DNA from 4 places in the Pantoea sp. AS142 genome. Region 1 is predicted to be linked to each of the others. Evidence: predicted binding sites of a transcription regulator. Region 1 holds the regulator's gene; each other region holds the start of a gene.
The links. The regulator LexA, encoded in region 1, represses DNA repair genes until DNA is damaged. The targets are predictions, from matches to a motif close to TNCTGTATGTACATACAGNA.

Region 1 (5,037 bases):
GTTGAGCGGATTTTTTCACCATTTGCCTGCCATCACCTGAGAAATTGTCATTGAAACATTCAACGACTGAATAGTTTATTAGCCCTATTGTGAACGTTGGCTAACGCGTTATTGCTGTGAATTCAAAGGAAACAGTGTCTTAATTCAAAGGATTGGACGTTTTCCAATCAAAAATTCGTTGTAATTGTTCAAGCTGCGTCGGGATATTTCAAATAATACCAGAATTTTCTTAAGTCTTTCTGAACATTACTTCTTAACTCAGTGAGATGCAAAGCAAAATGTCAACAAATTCCGCTTCAGGTAAATGCAGGATGGATCTGATTTATCGTCAGATTTGAGATAAAAGATGGCTTCAATGCGAATTATGCTGCTTTATCAGGCAAATAGTGCTTTTTTTTCAGACGAAAACCAACCTCAGCGCCGCGAAACTTTGTGTGATAAAATAACATCACTTATTCAGCGGAGAATTTTCATGACAAACATGACGTCGCAGCAAATTTTGATTCAGGCCGAAAAAATGTGCCTGCAGCGCGGTGTGCGTCTGACTTCGCAGCGGGCTGAAGTGTTACGCCTGATGGCCGAAGAACCCGGCTCGATCAGTGCCTACGATCTGCTGGATCAACTTCGCGTCAGCGAACCGCAGGCCAAGCCCCCGACTGTTTATCGGGCGCTCGATTTCCTTCTGGAACAGGGTTTCATTCATCGGGTGGAATCCAACAATAGCTACGTTATGTGTCACCATTTTGAGGCACCAGCACATACGTCGGTGATGCTGGTGTGTGACCGCTGTGCCGCCGTTACGGAAAAGCAGGCGCAGGGTGTAGAGAAGATTATCGCGACACTGGCGCATGAAGCGCAGTTTGCTTTACGCCACAGTGTGATTGAAGCGCATGGTTTATGTGAAAATTGTGTAGCGGTTGAAGCCTGTACGCATCATGAAAGTTGCGAACATGACCATCAGCATGAGGGTAAAAAGCGGGGAAAACGCGGCTAATCCGCACATCCTTGTGCGGTTCCGGTGAGGGCGCACCGGAACATACTGGCTGATTACCAGCGGTGATCTTTGTTATGACCTTCCCAGTCCGTTACTTCACGCTCTGCTTCATCTTTCGCATAGCCATAACGCTCCTGGATTTTCCCGACCAGTTGATCACGTTTACCTTCGATAACCTGCATATCATCATCGGTCAGCTTGCCCCATTTCTCTTTCATTTTGCCTTTGAACTGCTTCCAGTTGCCGCTGGCTTCGTCTTTATTCATGGCAGACCTCCAATCCTCGGGTTTAATGATTATCTTGCTACTTAACAAAATAACGGTATAAAGCGCTGGCTAACTGCGCTGGATAGAGTTAATTGTAGTATCCAATTTCACACCCATAGAATAATACAGAATAATCCGTATCAGTCTGCAGCAGCATCAGGCATCAAACCAGCTGTTCTGACGCCAGTGCTTACGCCAGATAAGCCACAGCGACAGGCCGCGCAGCGCCAGGAAAACCGTTACCGCCAGCCACAGACCGTGGTTACCCAGTAGCGGTACGCTGAGCAGCGTCAGAAAGTATCCTGCCGCTGCCACGACCATGCTATTGCGCATCTCGCGTCCGCGCGTCGCCCCAATGAACATCCCGTCCAGCAGATAACACCAGACGCCGATCAGCGGCATGATCATCTGCCAGACCAGATAGCGATCAGCTGTCTGCTGGAGTGACTGAAGAGAGGTCAGTAGGGTAACGATCTGCGGGCCACAAATGGCATAGACCAGCGAGAAAAACAGCGCCACTACTACCGCCTGACGACAGGCAGAGTGCCAGACGCGCAGCAGTTTGCTGCCATCATTTGCGCCATGCGCTTCGCCCGCAAAAGCCTCAACCGCGTAGGCAAACCCATCAAGCGCGTAGGCGGTAAAAGTAATGAACATCAGTAATACCGCGTTAACCGCCACCACATCCGGACCCAGCCGTGCGCCCAGCATGGTCAGCGAGGCGAAACAAAGCTGCAGCATCAAAGAACGCAGCATAATATCCCGGTTCAATCGCAGCAGCCGGCCGCTGTCAACGCGCCAGCTTTGCTTCAGCAGGCTGAGGGTAATACCGCGCAGTTTTAATACCCGGCAGACCATGATGCTGCCGACACCCAGCGTGATGTACTCCGCCAGCGCCGTAGCGGTTGCCGCGCCTGCGACACCCCACTGCAGACCCATTACCAGCCAGAGATCGAGCACGATATTAACCAGATTGCCCACCACCAGCAGGATTACTGGCGCGCGCGCATACTGCACGCCCAGCAGCCAGCCCAGAATAACCAGGTTTGCCAGCGTAGCAGGCGCACTGAGCCAGCGAATCTGAATAAACAGCGCCGCCTGTTCAAGTACATCGGGGTTGCCGCCAACCAGATGGGAGGCCAGCTGAATAATCGGATAACGCAAAGCGATGAAGAGTACGCCCGCCAGTAGCGCAATAATCAGCGGCTGGATCAGCGCGCGTGCCAGCGCCGTTTTATCACCGGCGCCAAATGCCTGCGCCGTAAGGCCAGTGGTACTCATCCGCAGAAAAAGCAGCAGCATAAAGAGGAAACTGGTCACCGTGGTCCCGACCGCAACCCCGCCAAGATAGACAGGGCTGTCGAGATGACCAATAACCGCAGTATCGACCACCCCCAGTAAGGGAACGGTGATATTTGAAAGGATCATTGGCAGCGCAAGCTGCCAGAGATTTTTATCGGTTGCCGTGATGAAGCCCATTCGCCGTTCCGTGCTCAGTGTCGCTGCGCAAAAGAGGCAGCGACAAAATTAGGGCAGACAGAATAGCATCAGAGAAGACGAATGCACGCTGGCATAAGAATCAGAGCCACTCGCCGTTGCGTACCACACCAACGGCCAGACCCTCGATGGTCAGTGATTGCGCACGGGTATCAACCACAATCGGGTCAAAATCACTGTTTTCAGGCAACAGATGAACGATAGCGCCCTGTTTTTTCCAGCGTTTAACGGTGACTTCATCATCGATGCGGGCAACCACAACCTGGCCGTTACGCACATCCTGGGTTTTATGCACCGCAAGCAGATCGCCATCCATAATCCCGATATCTTTCATCGACATTCCGCTGACACGCAGCAGGAAGTCAGCCGAAGGCTTAAACAGGCCCGGATCGACCTTGTAGTGGGTTTCAATATGTTCCTGCGCCATGATCGGCTCACCGGCAGCAACCCGGCCAATCAGCGGTAGCCCTTCTGAGGCTTCTTCTTCCATTAACAGACGAATGCCGCGCGATGCACCGGAAACAATCTCAATGACGCCTTTGCGCGCCAGCGCTTTCAGATGCTCTTCTGCCGCATTCGGCGAGCGGAAGCCAAGCTGCGCGGCAATCTCTGCCCGCGTAGGCGGCATGCCCGTTGAAGAAATATGGTCGCGAATCAGGTCATAGACCTGCTGCTGCCTGCTGGTTAATGCTTTCATCCCGCCCCCTGGTTGTTTATACAGTCGCTGTGAGTATATACAGGTATTGGCGAAATGGAAACCGATTGTCAGGGAAAACGCGTCCTCAGACGCGTTGTGGAAGGCTTATCGCAAATGTGTCCAGAGCAGCGCGATCCAGACAAAGAGAGCCAGTAAGATGCTGATCAGTACCGCCGCCGAGCCCATGTCTTTTGCCCGGCCCGCCAGCGGATGATGTTCCTGACCGATGCGATCGACCACCGCTTCAATGGCGCTATTGAGGATTTCGACAATGACCACCAGCACCACCGACCCAATCATGAGGATGCGGGAGACCACATCGACATCCAGCCAGCACGCAATAATAATAGCGGCCAGCGCGGCCAGTGCTTCCTGGCGAAACGCCGCTTCATGTTGCCAGGCGGCACGCAGTCCCTGCCAGGAGTAACCTGCGGCTTTTACTATTCTGATAAGTCCGGTGGCATTATTTGCCATGATGTGGGAACCCTTTCATCGGATTGACGTCAATGTCTGGGCTGCGTGCAATTGGCACCACCACAGATCTTCGCTGCGCTTTCTGGTATGCTTGCGGCGCTTTGCTAACAAGAGGCTTCATGTTGTCTATGTCAGGTTGGCGTAAACTCTATTACAAATTGCTTAATTTACCACTCTCCTTTTTGGTAAAAAGTAAGGCCATTCCGGCCGATCCCGTGTCTGAACATGGTCTGGATCCGACCCGACCTATTATGTATGTGTTGCCTTACGATTCGAAGGCTGACTTACTAACTTTACGCGCACAGTGCCTGCGGCATCATCTGCCCGACCCGCTCACGCCGCTGGAGATTGATGGTTCACTGCTGCCACGCCACGTGTTTATCCACGATGGTCCTCGCGTATTTCCCTATTTTGTGCCCAGCGTTGAATCAGTGAAAATCTTTCACGATTACCTCGACCTGCATCGCAATAATCCTACGCTGGATATTCAGATGCTGCCGGTCACCGTGATGTTTGGCCGCGCACCAGGACGTGAAGTTCAGGGCGAAGCAACGCCACACCTGCGGGTGTTGAACGGGGTGCAGAAGTTCTTTGCGGTAATCTGGCATGGGCGAGACAGTTTTGTCCGCTTCTCGCCTACCGTGTCGCTACGCCGCATGGCAACGGAACATGGTACGGATAAGTCGATCGCTCAGAAGCTGGCCCGCGTGGCACGCATCCATTTTGCCCGTCAGAGAATGGCAGCGATTGGCCCGCGTTTGCCGGCACGTCAGGATCTGTTTAATCGTCTGCTGCAATCCAAAGCGATTGAAAAAGCAGTTGAAGATGAAGCACGCAGCAAAAAAATCTCTCATGAGAAAGCGCAGCAGAATGCCGTCGAGATGATGGAGGAGATTGCCGCAAACTTCTCCTACGAAGCGATTCGCGTCACCGACCGTGTGATGGGCTGGCTCTGGAGTCGTCTCTATCAGGGCATCAACGTCAATGGCGGCGAAAAAGTTCGCCAGCTGGCGCAGGATGGCCACGAAATTGTCTATGTGCCGTGCCATCGCAGCCACATGGATTATCTGCTGCTCTCCTATGTGCTCTATCATCAGGGGCTGGTGCCG
Region 2 (5,037 bases), on a different contig from region 1:
CCAGTTCGACATTCAGACGACGGGAAATGATAGCCCTGGCCTGCTGACCCAGTTCGAACTCTTTGGGATAGAGGCGTCTGATATCCCACAGCAACACATTTTTAATCGCCAGACCTTTGTTCTGCCTTTCAATGGCAAAATAGCAGTGGTCAGTCAACGTGATATACAAGCTATCCTGCAATTTCCCCAAACGTTGTGTCGCAAGATCAATAATGCGGTCGCAGGTGGTCATCACTTCAGGAGGGATTTGGTGTAACAACTCCTCCAGCCGACGTACCAGCAGATCACTTTGCAGCGCGAACACTTTCTCAATTAGCGCAGCATTGAGACTGTCACCGACGCGCTTCTGGAAGGCCAGTCCACGCCCCATGACGACCTGCTCGCGCCCCTGCTCATCCTGAGCCATCACCACGTTATTATTAAGAATTTTGGCGATTTTCATCGGAACCCCAGAAACAAAAAAAACCTGACATCGGGCAGAGGCCAGAAGTCAGGTTTTGCCTGCCTAAGCAGTAACAATCCAGTTCGGGCACTCTATCAGTTTTAGTCGCGACCTCAATCTGTCGTAGCAAAAAGCGTGACGGCGATCGAGATCCTCTTGTTCGCTTAAAAAGTTACTCCTGTTCTACGTTAGGTTATCCAGGCATCCTGCGTGTGGAATATATCCGCCAGACGATGCCAGCGCTGAACACCGGGTTGCAGTTCCAGCCAGCTCAGTCGGGTAATAGATTGGCCCCCCATCTCTACTGTGGGGATCATTAATATTCATCCGAAGATCCTGCACGCGTCGGGTCGTCAGATCGTCGGTGTGCTTACGGTAGACGATATCTGCGTCGAGAGGTGCATCGGGAATATGGGGTCACCGTGACAAATCCTGAATAAAGGTTAAAGCTAATTGCTTAATATAGGCGATATGTGAGGCATGATTGTATCCGCTGCCGCCATTCCAGCTCATTTTATTCCGATACTCCGGGTTATGAGTTAATCCATTATCATTAAGCGTTTTACGAAAGCAGAACCTCTCACCCAGAACAGGAACCGGGGGATTGAAACCCTACTACAGTAATATTGCGGGACAATTAGGTTTTGCCTGATGCCCGGTTACAATCCGTTGCTGAAATCAGCAGCACCTTATCACTGCTTTTTAACATTAACTTGCACGGGTAGTTTATATTTTGAGAAAATGTGAGCCCATTAACGCTTAATATCAGGAAGGCCGCCCTGAAAGTGATAACGATTAATTTAAGAGCGCATGAATCTCAACGAAAAAAACCTGACTAATTTTTTAATGAAAAGCGCCGTGTACAGGCGAAAGGCTATTAATTAATCTCCGCGACAGCGAATCGTTTAAACCTGTTCGCCAGAAATACTATCGTTTCTTAGTTAATGTCAGGTAGATAAGCGTGATAAACATTATGACTGCCTGAACAAAAAGCGTGAGCTATGCATTCAGGTCAGTGGGGGATTAAGCCAGCACTCAGCCCCCACATTCTTATGACGGTTTCACTGAGAATCTACGTAAAACTACAGACAAAAAGCAGTGCGGATCCAGGCAACACGCTAGCTTCTGTGTTTTGACCAACCTCGTTCTGAGAGATAAGCGATAACGACCGAGGTAAAAGTAGCAGCAATCATTGAGGGTAATATCGTGGAAGGGTCACTTTCCCTGAATGCCGTGGCACAGAAATGGGCAGCACGCATTCAAAAACAGCAACGCCGGAAGGTTCGCTTCCGGCGTTGTGGCGATTAAGCGGCTTTAACGGCGCGCACTTTCTTTGCAGCAGGCTCTTCTGCCTGCTCATCTGCACCATCGCCTGACACGGCTTCAGGCTGTAAGACGGTTGCTGCTGCTTCGGGCAGTTTACTGGTGCGCAGAATATGCTGAACCGCCTCTTTCTGCTCTGCCATCAGCAGGCCCAGCGTTTCTGCCTGAGATTCATCCAATGCAGGTTGATGCTGTAGCAGCCAGTCAGTGAAGGCTTCGGCCATATCGAGCATTTTGTCGTAGGCATCGGCCTCTTTCTTATTGGCAAACGTCATCTTCTCTTCACCCTTTCTGACTACTACAAATTTTGTTTCAACAGCCATCTTTTCGCCCTCAGGTACTGTGTATTCATACAGTGTATCATGCCTGTTATGCTTTGCCAGCAGAGAATAGCGTTAACAGGTTATCTGCAGGGTAAACTTAACCCGGGACACGCTTTTTTTATTTCTCGTGGCTTATTCTCTACCGCGAGGTCAGCTGACTAGATCAGCAACTCTTCGAGAAACATCGCCAGCGCTTTTCGCGGATCGTCCTCTTCGGAGACGATCACTTCGATTCCCCATTGCCCCAGCACCTCTTTAGCCACCGGGTTATTCCGGTTAGTGAACAGGTACGATTTTGGCCGTGCTGTCGTCAGCCCGGTGCGGCCCCACATTTTGGTCAGACGATAAAAAAGCAGGCGAATGTTGAAATCACTAATGCTGTAGCCGACAAACAGCACTGAATTCCCCATTACGTCGTGGGTCAGTTTGATGTCGAGCGGCGAGTCAAAATAGAGACGCTCAAAATAGCTGCTTTCATCAAGCACAATGGAAGTATCATCATCGAAATCACCGTGCAGCTTGATGATATGACGCTTATCTTCGGTCAGCGAGACCAGGTCCGCAGCGTTCGCCACTTTATAATAGGGTACGCCGTGCGCATCGTGCGCCGCTTCCAGCCAGCGATCGTAATTAGTAGTGTAGATACGCGAAAAATTACCCTGCGTAATCATGGTATGAATTTCAGAAGACCGGACATCGATATCCGGGCGGTGCCACTCCCGGTCCATCCAGCTGCGCAATGGGCCAAGCGAACCTTTTTTCTGTTTGTAATATTCCGCCAGCGACAGATGTGTGCCATAGGTATTAAAGATTTTTGAATCGTAGCCCAACTCGTTAGCGAGATGGGAAATCAGTTCATGCCACTCGGGTAGGCCAAAATTGCGCGAAATACCGGCGCCGGCAAAAAGAATCAATTTACCGGAATCATAGGCGCGTTTGAGTTCAGGTTTCATGCCACTCCCCGCGAGTTTTTTAAAAAGGTGGCGAAGCTATCCAGCGCGATGCGCCGCATCGAGAGCTCATTCTTGAGTTCGCCCATTTCTGCAAAGGTCTGCTCATAACCTTCGGGAATAAATACGCAGTCCCACTGAAAGCCGCGCGTTCCGGCAGGTTTAGCGGCAATGGTGCCGCGCAGTTCGCCCGAAAACTGGTACATTTTGCGACCATCGCAGTAGCCCAGCACCGTTTTGGCCGTCACAGCCTGGCTGTCGAGCCCCTGCACCAGCGCGGTAAAGCGCTCAGCATGCAGGCGGTTCCAGAAGATGCGGGTCAGACCAGCGGGGAGACCATTCAGGCCATCCAGATAGAGACCGGTATGCTCCACAAACAGGGGGCGACCAATCAGCGAAAACGCTTTGGTCAGTTTGTCGCGCACCAGATCAAGCTCGTTTTCGGTCTGAATTTCTTCGATGCGACGGGCGATGGGCAAGACTTCAACCCCGACAGGTTCAAGTATTTTGCGCACCTCCGCCAGCTTTTGCTCATTGGCAGAAAGGAATCTGATTTTCATGGGGCTTCCAGGTCAATTACTCCGCCACGCAGTGAGGATTTTATGAAAACAGGCGGGCAGGATAAATCACTAACGCTGGAGAGTGTAGTTCAATTCTGTAGTCATCAGGTTGCAGAGTGCAGAACCGGCAGCAACTGGGGAGCCGGTTCTGCAGATTCAGTAAATAATGCCCGGTGGATTGACCGTGGAGTGAGTGATCGCTTCATCCTGTTCGCCCCAGCGGGCCAGCACCTGCTGATACTGCCCCCCCGAGAGGGTACCATCCAGTGCAGCCTGCAGCGCGGGTGCCAGACCATTACCCTTTTTTGTGGTCACGGCAACCCAGGCACGAAACGGCCCACTGCCCACCAGCTTTATCTGTCCGCGTGACGCCACTTTCCAGGCCGCCATGGAGTGGGGCCCGAACATCGCATCGGCGCGTCCCGACAGCAGCGTCAGCGTAGCCGATGCATCATCGGTGAGGTAAATCGGCGTCACGGCAGGCAGACCTTTAGCCCGGTTCTGCTGATCCCAGCTCAGCAATATGCGCTCCTGATTGGTCCCTGAAGAGACGATAATGCGCTTACCGGCAATATCCGCCGGGCTATTAATCACGCTGATTTTACTGTCGCTTTTTACCGCAAAGGCGTGGTTATCAGCGCGATAGGTTGCAAAATCGAACTTCTTCTTGCGCTCTTCAGTAACGGCAATATTAAACATTGCGACATCATAGCGTCCGGCGCTGATACCCAGCGGCCAATCCTCCCAGGAGGCAGGAACCAGCTTCAGCTTTAAGCCCAGGCTGTCAGCCAGCAGCCTGGCGATGTCCGGGTCGCTGCCGATCCGCGTGACGTTGTCAGAGGCCAGCAACGACAGCGGCGGTGAGTGGGTCGCCGAGGTCGCAACCGTCAGCGTGCCGGGTTCGATAAAGTGAAAGTCAGCCGGAATTTTCGCGATTGCCTGCGGATTAGCCGGGGCATGGATTGGCGTCTCGTTTTGCAGGACATCGAGTTTCTCAGCCGCCGAACAGGTCAGCACCGGGAGCAGCGTCAGCGCTGTTAACGTCAGCGCCCTCATAAAACGCGCGCCAGAAAACGGCGGGTGCGCTCATGGCGCGGATTGTTGAGCACCTGCGTGGTGCTGCCCTGCTCGACAATCCGGCCATCCACCATAAAGACCACGTTGTCCGCCACTTCACGGGCAAAGCCGATCTCATGGGTCACAATCACCAGCGTGGTGCCGGAACGCGCCAGCTTTTTAATCACATCCAGCACTTCACCGACCAGCTCCGGGTCCAGCGCCGAGGTTGGCTCATCGAACAGCATCACGCGGGGATTGAGCATCAGGGCGCGCGCAATGGCGATGCGCTGCTGCTGCCCGCCCGACAGATGACGCGGCCAGGCATCGGCTTTATAGCGCAGGCCGACAATATCCAGCAGTTCGCCCGCCCGCGCTATTGC
Region 3 (5,037 bases), on a different contig from region 1:
TTCATCGAACAGATCTTTCTTCAGACGCGCATCGGTTAACAGGTGGGAGTAGAGGTCGAAAATGGCTGCGCTCTCTTTCTGTGCGCTGGCGCTGAAACGTTTGCTGAAACGACGAAATTCACTGGCCGCTTCGCTCATGGCGAGCGACAGACGCTCACGTTCACGCTGAACATCCAGCGTTGAGGCGGCCGATACCTGATCGAGCAGAGGCTGCGTTTCATCGACCCAGCCCGGCGCCACCGCTACGCCAGGCGCTGCCGCAATAGCGCGAACCCGCGTCTGCCGGAACTGACCAAACAGCTGCCCCATCTGAGATTGCGACAGCAGCGCTGCCATCTGGGTAGCCAGCGTGACCAGGAATGACTCTTCGCTTTCATCAAACTGACGGTGTTCGCGCTGCTGCACCACCAGCACGCCAAGGAGCTGGCGACGGCTGATAACAGGTACGCCGAGGAAGGAACGATAGCGTTCCTCTTTGACTGCGGGGATATATTTAAAGCTGGGGTGACTCTGGGCGTCAGCAAGGTTAATCGGTTCGGCCAGACGGCCAACTAAACCGACAATCCCTTCGTCAAACGCCAGGGTCACGGTGCGGCCACGCGGTTTTTTGAGTCCGCGCGTCGCCATCAGGTAATAGCAGCGATGATCGTGGTCGGCGAGGTAAACGGAACAGACTTCCGTTGCCATCGCCAGACAGATCTCATTGACCAGGATGTCGAGTGCTTCATTGAGACGCGGCGCACTCGCCACTTTTTCTACAATTTCGCGCAACTGAGTGAGCATAAAGGGCGTGGCCTATCCTCTCTTACGTCGATGGGCAGGATGATTTCGCTGCCCCGCACTCTCCTGCATAGACATCACCACGCCAGCGAATTCCTTCATCACCCGACGATAAACGTCGCGCTTAAAGGAGACAACCTGACGCACCGGATACCAGAAACTGACCCAGCGCCAGCCATCGAACTCCGGCGTGCTGCTGTGCTGCACATTGATATCCGCGTCATTACACATTAACTGCAGAAGAAACCACTTTTGTTTCTGGCCGATACATACCGGCTTTGTGTCCCAACGCACCAAACGTTTTGGCAACTTGTAACGCAACCAGTTGCGGGTAGAGGCAAGTATTCGAACATCTTTCCGGTGTAAGCCGACCTCTTCGAACAGTTCGCGATACATCGCCTGTTCTGCGGTTTCACCGGGATTGATGCCTCCCTGAGGAAATTGCCAGGAGTGCTGTCCAAAGCGCCTGGCCCATAACACTTGTCCCTGCCGGTTACAGATTACGATACCAACATTCGGGCGGTAGCCATCATCATCGATCACCGGACTACCTCAAAGCAAAATTTGAATGGTCTGATTGTTTCACACTCCTTACAGGCGGTAAACCACTGGATTCATGGGGGGTTCAGCCATCCATGCCGGGATAACTCACAGAAAAGGGCAAAGTTATAAACAAAGACCGCAGAAAAGATCGATCTTATTCACCTTTTCTGTGGATAGCTTTGTGCAGAACGCGGGAGTTAACTGAATAACCTTTTCGCCGTGCGCGGAAAGGACGAAAAAAGGGCACAGTTCATCTATATGATTTTTAATCAAATTAAATCTTTCAGACTTGCCATGAAACTTTCATAAAACGCTATTAATTTCGCGGCAACGAACAATTGATTAAAATTTAAGCACACAGCTTTTTATCCACAGATAATCGCTCAGGGTTAGGCCAGAGCGATGAAATTATGGTCAGATAGTGAAAAGTCAAGGCTGTAAATGGAACCAGTACCGCACGGATAAGGTGGTTATCCCATTTTTCTGTGGATAACCGGGCTGCAGATCCTGTTCATTGTTGCGGGTAAACTGGGATAACCCTGACTCACTGTGGATAGCGCAAGTTCAATCCGCTTAAAAAAGCATGATCTATCATGTTATTATCGATCCCTTGCCCGGTTTATTTTAGAAAGACAATTTACTCACCCGTCACTGTACAAATTTTAATCATTGTAGGTTATTAACATGAGTTACCAGCCAGGACCACCCGAAGATGAAATCGGCCTGCTGGCACGCGCGCAGGCTTTAGCTGGATTAACCCTGGAAACGCTGGCCGCTCGTGCTAGTTTGCCAATGCCTGCGGATCTTAAACGCGATAAAGGCTGGGTCGGCATGCTTCTGGAGTGGCATCTTGGTGCCAGCGCGGGCAGCAAAGCAGAACAGGACTTTGCCCATCTGGGTATTGAACTGAAAACTATCCCGATTGATGCGCAGGGAAAACCGCTGGAAACCACCTTTGTCAGCGTCGCGCCGCTGACCGGCAACAGCGGCGTGACCTGGCTCACCAGCCATGTGCGACACAAGCTGGCACGGGTGTTGTGGATCCCGGTTGAAGGCGGGCGTGAAATACCGCTGCGAGAACGCCGTGTCGGCGCGCCGCTGTTATGGAGTCCAAATGCGGAAGAAGATGAGATGCTGCGTCAGGACTGGGAAGAGCTGATGGATATGATTGTGCTGGGGCGTGTTGAGCAGATTACCGCACGACATGGGGCCTGGCTGCAGATCCGCCCAAAAGCCGCCAACAGCAAAGCGCTAACAGAGGGGATCGGCGATCAGGGCCAGCCAATCATGACTCTGCCACGCGGTTTCTACCTGAAGAAGAGTTTCACCGGGCCACTGCTGGCGCGCCATTTTCTCCTCTGAATCTCGCCGTCCGCGCTGACGGGTCGCAATTTTGTGGGAGATCGGCGAATTGAATGCGTATAATCGCCGTTTACTTTTCGTTTAGGATTGAATGTCGGTATGTTTGAGTGGATTTCCGATCCCAACGCCTGGCTGGCGCTGGGCACCCTGACCATCCTTGAGGTGGTGCTGGGTATTGATAACATCATTTTTCTGTCGCTGGTGGTCGCTAAACTGCCAAAGCATCAGCAAGCCAACGCACGCCGCATTGGGCTGATGGGCGCGATGCTGATGCGTCTTGGCCTGCTGGCTTCTATCGCATGGGTTGCGCGTCTGACTAACCCGCTGTTTACGCTGATGGATCATGCATTCTCGGCACGCGATCTGATTCTGCTGTTCGGTGGACTGTTCCTGCTGTGGAAATCGAGCATGGAGATCCATGAAACGATCGACGGTAGCGAAGGTGAACACAACACCCGCGTCCATTCGTTCCTTGGCGCGATTGTACAGATCATGATGCTCGACATTATTTTCAGCCTCGACTCGGTGATCACGGCTATTGGCCTCTCCGATCATCTGTTCATTATGATGGCGGCGGTAGTGATTGCTGTACTGATGATGATGTTCGCTGCACGCGCCATCGGTGAATTTGTTGAACGCCATCCGTCAGTGAAAATGCTGGCACTCTCATTCCTGATTCTGGTCGGATTTACCCTGATTCTGGAGAGTTTTGCGGTCCACGTACCAAAAGGTTACATTTATTTCGCAATGTTCTTCTCAATGGCGGTTGAGTGTCTTAACCTGATGCGCAGTAAGAAAAAGCACGCCTGAGAAAGTCAAGGGCGAGCCTGCTCGCCCGGTTATTTTCAGATTCCTACGATTAACCCCGCCGGCAAAACCATTTATTACTACACTGTTTGCACTTGACGATTTGTGAGGATAAGGCGTGATGAAAGGGTTGGCAGGCGTAGCACTGGTAATGGTAACCGCCGCATTTTTAAGTGGATGCAGTTCTGATTATGTCATGGCGACCAAAGATGGCCGGATGATCATGACTGAAGGCAAGCCGAGCATTGACAAAGAGACCGGCCTGGTGGAGTACACCGATCAGACGGGTCACGCGGTACAGATTAACAGCGATGAGGTCTCAACGATCATTGAACGTTAAGTGCCCGACTTAATCACCTGCCACCGATTCCCCGCTGGCAGGTGATTTCCCCGACTTTTCCCCCTTCCTTCCCCGCCATTGCTCGCGCTATAGTCCCTGAGGACACAACATTCCATTCCATAAAGAAAAGGAAGCTGGCAATGCACTATCATCGTATTCCCCACAGCACGCTGGAAGTGAGTCAGCTGGGGTTGGGCACCATGACGTTTGGCGAACAGAACAGCGAAGCCGACGCTCATGCTCAACTGGATTTGGCTGTCCGTTCCGGCATCAACTTTATTGATACCGCCGAGATGTATCCGGTGCCACCGCGCCCGGAAACCCAGGGTCTGACCGAACAATATATTGGTAGCTGGCTTAAACAGCGCGGCAGCCGCGACAAAATCATTCTCGCCAGTAAAGTGGCTGGGCCATCGCGCGGCAATGATGCTTCGATTCGCCCGGATATGGCGCTGGATCGTAAAAACATCCGCGCGGCACTTGATGCCAGCCTGAAACGCCTTAACACCGACTACCTTGATCTCTACCAGCTGCACTGGCCACAGCGTCAGACCAACTATTTTGGCAAGCTTGGCTATCAGTACAGTGAAACCACCGCTCAGGTAACACTGCTGGAGACGCTGGAAGCGCTGACCGAACAGGTGCGCGCCGGTAAAATCCGCTATATCGGGGTGTCGAACGAAACCGCGTGGGGCGTGATGCGTTATCTGCAGCTGTCGGAGAAACATGAACTGCCACGCATCATCAGCATTCAGAACCCCTACAGCCTGCTGAACCGTAGCTTTGAAGTGGGTCTGGCCGAAATCAGCCAGCATGAAGGCGTTGAGCTGCTGGCGTATTCCAGCCTGGCGTTTGGTACGCTGAGCGGCAAATACCTTAATGGTGCGCAGCCTGCGGGCGCACGTAACACGCTGTTCAGCCGTTTTACCCGCTACAGCGGTGAACAGTCACAGCTGGCGATTGCCGAATATGTGGCATTAGCACAACAGCATCAGATCGATCCATCGCAGATGGCGCTCGCCTATGTGCGTCAGCAGCCGTTTGTGGCCAGCACGCTGCTGGGTGCCACCACGCTTGAGCAGTTGCAGATCAATATCGACAGTTTCAATCTGACCCTGAATGCAGAGATCCTGGAAGGCATTGAGGCGATCCACCGTCGTTATACCTATCCAGCACCCTAAGCGCCTTGTTGCCAGCCGCCGCTG
Region 4 (5,037 bases), on a different contig from region 1:
AGGTCGATAACGAGCTGGGTAACTTCGACTATCTGATGGGGGCCAACATCGATTTCCGCAACAATGCGGTCAGGGAAGAGCTGAAATACTGGGCGCGTTGGGTGATGGAACAGGTGCCCTGCACCGGCTTTCGTCTGGATGCGGTTAAACATATCCCGGCCTGGTTCTATAAAGAGTGGATCGATCATATTCAGGAAGTCGCTGAAGAGCCGATGTTTATCGTCGCAGAGTACTGGTCGTTTGAAACCGACAAGCTGCAGGAGTATGTGCATCAGGTGGAAGGCAAAACCATGCTGTTTGATGCGCCACTGCACATGAACTTCCATCAGGCCTCAACCGCAGGTAGCGCCTACGATATGAGCCAGATTTTTGCTAACTCGCTGGTGGTGGCAGATCCGTGGCATGCCGTGACAATCGTGGCCAACCATGACACCCAGCCGCTGCAGTCGCTGGAAGCGCCGGTAGAGGCCTGGTTCAAACCGCTGGCCTATGCGCTGATCCTGCTACGTGAGCAGGGCGTGCCGACTATTTTCTATCCTGACCTGTTTGGGGCGACTTATGAAGATGAAGGCGGCGACGGCGAGAAATACAAGATTGAGATGCCGGTAATCCCCGAACTGGAAGGATTAATCCGGGCGCGCCAGCAGTATGGCTGGGGTGTGCAGATCGACTATTTTGATCATCCCAACTGCGTAGCATTCAGCCGCAGCGGCACTGAAACACAACCGGGTTGCGTGGTGATCATGTCGAACGGCGATGCAGGTGAAAAAAGCGTGCCAATGGGTGCAGGCTTTGCTGGCAAAGTATGGCGCGATCATCTGGGTAACCGTGAAGAGACGATTACTGCGGACGAACACGGCACAGCGGTTTTTGTCTGTAACGGTGGCAGCGTCAGCGTATGGGTAATTGCAGAATAAATATGCAGTAAAAAATCAGCCGCCCCGGTCGGGGCGGTTTGGTTATGAGGGTGTCATTACGACTGCGCGTTATGGTCGGTAATCGACGTACGCAGCAGTTGCGGTTCGATGTTCTGAATCACGGTGGCTTTTGGTTGTTTCGCCATTTCTTCCAGTGCCTGCTGACACTCTACCGTCGGACGCGCCACTTTACGCAGCGTCATCCTGTCATATTTCATTTCACCGTTATCCACCACCAGCGGCATAACCCGCATCTGACGCGTAACGTTGACATAATCGCCACTTAGCCGCGTCAATTTACCCGGCTTGGCGATCACCCGCTGCCACTGACGACAATCCAGCGTGCTGCCAGCCGCATCGATAATGACACTGGCTATCGCCTGGTCGCTGATGAGACTGCTTTGGGGGCCGACGGTTTGCCAGTTCCCCTGCAAAGCCGCGGGCGCCGGCGTTTGCACCGCGTTTTCATAATCGTTGATTTGCGCACAACCACCCAGTGCCAGCGCGGCAATCAGCATCCACTTTTTCATGTTTAATCCCTAAAATCGCGTCAATGGCGGCTACGTTATAATTTTTACACCGAGTTGCGCAAGGTATCTGGATGTTCAAACACCCCGCAGACCATGATTGCGGCAGAATTTATCCGGCAACGAGGACCGTGGTTCGCTTTTCGACCAGCTGATTGCTGGCTAAGCAGACACACTCTGCCTCCTCTGTCATGCCTGACAAGCGAGAGACAACCCGCTACACTGACGCGCTGCAACAGACTTTCAGGAATATGAATATGAAAACGCCAGAAGCCTACTATGCCCAGGCGCGCGACATGTTTTTTACCGCGCATCCGGACTTTCAGTCTGCACTTGATGAATTAACTGAAAGCGACGCCCGTGCCGCCAACCTGTCTCTGCGACAGCTACGCGATTGGCATGCCGAACGTATTTATGCGGCTTTTTTACGACAGAAGAATCTGGATGGAATGATCTTTTCCATTCAGCTCGCGGAGCCGGATAAAGCCGTGGCGGCTGAGGCGATCGAAACCTATCTCCAATCTCACGCTGAATCACTGGGGATGAGCTGGGAAGAGTTTTGTATTAAAAACGAGCTTTAATCAGCGTTGCATAGGCATCGCATCGGGTTAACACCTTCACCCAGTGAATCCACGGCGGAAAAATGGTACTCAGGGTACCGGTGTGTGAGACTTCTGCCGGGGACTCAGGTCGTGATTGACCTTTAACGAATAGTGCCTATGCACTGCCTCTGCAGGTGTTGTCCCGATTCCACCTCCAGAGGCGAATATTTATCCGCCCCTACCCCTCACCTTCCGTTGCCTTGCCCTTGACTTCGACATAACTCGCCACGGCCAGCAGACGATTTATGTGCGTCAGCAGCAGGTCAACATCAGATTGTAAAAACTCGGGCGACGATTGCGAAGCAGTGATAATGGCATCCTGTACCGTTTCGGAAATGGTCAGCGAGTTGTCCTGTTTCGCCTGCACCAGCAGCGCTGCAACCAGCAGAGACTGCGCTTCAAGTTGCGCCGTCAATTCTTTTGCATCGACGTCCATCTTTGCCAGTTTTAACAGAATATCAATAACCAGTTGTCGCATCACGGACCTCCTGAAAAGTGAGCCGCCATTATGTCGTGATGCGTGCGCATTTTACTAGTCGAAGATTGAGGTTAACGCGACATAAAAATTTATGTAAAATCGGACGCACTACCTTGCTACTGTTTTTATTTACAGTATTATATGTCAGCGATTTTGCCCTGAATGGATTGCCATCATGTTTGTTGAGTTGATTTATGACAAGCGCAACGTTGCCGGTTTACCGGGTGCCCGCGAGATGATTCGTGAGGAGCTGGAGAAGCGGGTGCATCGGGTGTTTCCTGACATTGAAGTTAAGGTTAAACCGATGGAACGTAACGCGATTGATACTGATTTGAGTAAGAACGATAAAGCGACAGTTGCGCGTATTGTTGAAGAGATGTTCGACGAAGCGGAAATGTGGCTGGTGGCCGACTAATCCCTTAACGGCCACCGCATCAGTTAGCGGGAGATGACTTAGCTCTCCTGCTCGCTATGGTTAATTTCAATCTCGATGTCCTGAATAGCGGCATCCAGATCTTCCAGCAATTTGCCCTGCTTGTTAAGCAATGCATCGATTCTGTCGGCGTTAGTCTTATCTTTATATTCACCGGCATCAAAGGCTAACCAATGGCTGGAAAGGGTTTCGGTGTTAGTCTGCGCATAGTGGCGCATCTCTTTCAGCTGAGAGGTCACGTCACGCAGATAGTCAGTTTTGGTCTTGGTTTCTGTTGAATCGCTCATGCTAAATTTCCTTCTGGTCAGTTATCCAAAATGATTAGGCTTAGCGGTTCATCAACCGGCCAATCAGCGGGCCTGCATTCAGGTACAAAATGTCGCCCTGAGATTTAAACCTAGTCAATAATAGCGAAGCTGCACTAAGAATAATCGGAAGTTACGGTTTGCGGCCCGGTTTTGCCGCAGACTGCTTACCTTCTGTTACCGCCTCTGTCACTTTATTCCGTTTTTCATCAGCGGTGCGATCCGGCGTCACATCAAGCTTATGTTGTAATGCCGTGACCTTGTCAGTCAGAACGTCAACCCGTTCATCACGCCGCGCCGCGATCGCCCGATAATCCGCCCGAATTTCCTCGACCCGCTTGTTGGCGGTATTACTGACATAGAGAAAAATAATCGTCATCAGGATGCAAATCATCGAACAACTCAGAAGAATGCCACCGAGGATAACTTTGCGCCTGTATGACATGGGAGCCCTGGTGCTATTAATCATTACCATCGCTGCGATCCTCCAGAGTTGAGATAAGCCGATCGATTTCATTACGAAATTTATCGTTCTGATCTGTTTCAGTCATTGCCAGTAAAATACCTACCGCATTCTTGATTAACCGAAGATCGGTTTCCAGTGTCGAGATACGCCGCAGATTCCTGTCGTGCCGTTCGCGTAATTCATCGTTCTCCTCCCGTATCAGCAAGTTGCTCTCTTTCAGCAACACCACCTGCTCTTTGTAGCTGGTAATAATTTCGCCGCCGGCTCGATTACTGGTTACGATTGACGCGATACCCGCCAATAACGGTTTCCAGAACAGTGCTGCTGCGCCCCCACCCAGAACTAAGGCACCTACACTGGTAATCAAACTACTTTCCATGCCACACCCCTTTGTCCGGTAAGGTCTCTGGAACATACTGCGTGCTGAAGAGCCACGTCCTCAGTCTGAAATTTAAGATTGCTTAAGTTTCGGACTTAAGTATACTTAAACCACTCTCAACCAAAAAGTCAAGCTGATGAAAAATGAAACGCTGGGTGACCGCATCCGACTCCAACGGAAATCACTGCAACTAACGCAGAAGCAATTGGCGCAACAGGTGAAAGTGTCCCATGTGGCGATTTCGCAATGGGAAAAAGAGGAGACGCTACCGCGCGGTGAGAACCTGCTACGGCTCGCCGAAGCGCTTGGCTGCGCACCGGCTTTTCTGATAGATGGGGATGGCCCTGTTTTCAGCGAAAGCGCTTACGCTGGTCTCCACCAGATTCCGCTGCTTGCACAGCGCGACGTGGCGCAATGGCTAACTGATGCCGGTTCTGTTCAGCATGCCCTGCTGATGCATAACGACATGGCGCTTTCTCAGCAGAGTTTTGCCTTCCGGGTTGAAGAACAGGCGATGACGCCTGCGATTTTACGGGATGATGTGGTGATTATTGATCCCAGTCTCTCACCTCAGCCAGGCGACTGCGTGCTGGCGTTACAGCATCAGACCGCACTGTTGCGCACCTGGCGTCAGCGCAGGAATGAAGATGGCGTCATGCAGTTTGAACTGGCACCGGTCAATATCAACTTTTCCGAGCTCTATTCCAGCCGGGATAGCCTGAAGCTGATAGGCACGCTAGTGGAAATGCGGCGCTATCGCCCGACATAAAAAAACCCGCCGGACGCGGGTTCACTTTTCATCATAAAACAAGGCTTAAGAGGATCGTCGGGCAACTAGAGGGCGTCAGTCAGTTGATCCACTATCACATTGCCCTGCAGATCGGTCTGCGTAATGCGGTAATTGACCGGCCATGAGCGGCGGGTGTTGAG

Region 2: a site for LexA is predicted at 2,104-2,123, ahead of WFO64_RS08675 (YebG family protein). Genes of this name have one in related genera too.
Region 3: a site for LexA is predicted at 1,757-1,776, ahead of mutH (DNA mismatch repair endonuclease MutH). Genes of this name have one in related genera too.
Region 4: a site for LexA is predicted at 2,642-2,661, ahead of WFO64_RS07845 (DinI-like family protein). Genes of this name have one in related genera too.

What each region holds. Positions count from the first base shown of each region.
Region 1 is NZ_JBBCMO010000004.1:275,796-280,832, forward strand. It holds gene WFO64_RS10710 (conjugal transfer protein TraF) at 1-22, opposite strand, end outside; gene zur (zinc uptake transcriptional repressor Zur) at 473-994, shown strand; gene WFO64_RS10720 (CsbD family protein) at 1,048-1,260, opposite strand; gene dinF (MATE family efflux transporter DinF) at 1,417-2,739, opposite strand; gene lexA (transcriptional repressor LexA) at 2,840-3,454, opposite strand; gene WFO64_RS10735 (diacylglycerol kinase) at 3,560-3,928, opposite strand; gene plsB (glycerol-3-phosphate 1-O-acyltransferase PlsB) at 4,057-5,037, shown strand, end outside.
Region 2 is NZ_JBBCMO010000003.1:147,594-152,630, forward strand. It holds gene licT (BglG family transcription antiterminator LicT) at 1-442, opposite strand, end outside; gene WFO64_RS08670 (hypothetical protein) at 631-759, opposite strand; gene WFO64_RS08675 (YebG family protein) at 1,747-2,088, opposite strand; gene WFO64_RS08680 (SIR2 family protein) at 2,247-3,041, opposite strand; gene WFO64_RS08685 (non-canonical purine NTP pyrophosphatase) at 3,038-3,598, opposite strand; gene WFO64_RS08690 (ABC transporter substrate-binding protein) at 3,755-4,654, opposite strand; gene WFO64_RS08695 (amino acid ABC transporter ATP-binding protein) at 4,651-5,037, opposite strand, start outside.
Region 3 is NZ_JBBCMO010000005.1:204,255-209,291, reverse strand. It holds gene ptsP (phosphoenolpyruvate--protein phosphotransferase) at 1-783, opposite strand, end outside; gene rppH (RNA pyrophosphohydrolase) at 796-1,323, opposite strand; gene mutH (DNA mismatch repair endonuclease MutH) at 2,008-2,685, shown strand; gene WFO64_RS11915 (TerC family protein) at 2,785-3,495, shown strand; gene WFO64_RS11910 (YgdI/YgdR family lipoprotein) at 3,614-3,832, shown strand; gene WFO64_RS11905 (NADP(H)-dependent aldo-keto reductase) at 3,973-5,013, shown strand.
Region 4 is NZ_JBBCMO010000002.1:619,898-624,934, reverse strand. It holds gene amyA (alpha-amylase) at 1-917, shown strand, start outside; gene yedD (lipoprotein YedD) at 974-1,447, opposite strand; gene WFO64_RS07855 (DUF6388 family protein) at 1,702-2,025, shown strand; gene iraP (anti-adapter protein IraP) at 2,225-2,524, opposite strand; gene WFO64_RS07845 (DinI-like family protein) at 2,700-2,939, shown strand; gene WFO64_RS07840 (hypothetical protein) at 2,978-3,244, opposite strand; gene WFO64_RS07835 (hypothetical protein) at 3,396-3,641, opposite strand; gene WFO64_RS07830 (hypothetical protein) at 3,724-4,107, opposite strand; gene WFO64_RS07825 (helix-turn-helix domain-containing protein) at 4,244-4,876, shown strand; gene WFO64_RS07820 (hypothetical protein) at 4,942-5,037, opposite strand, start outside.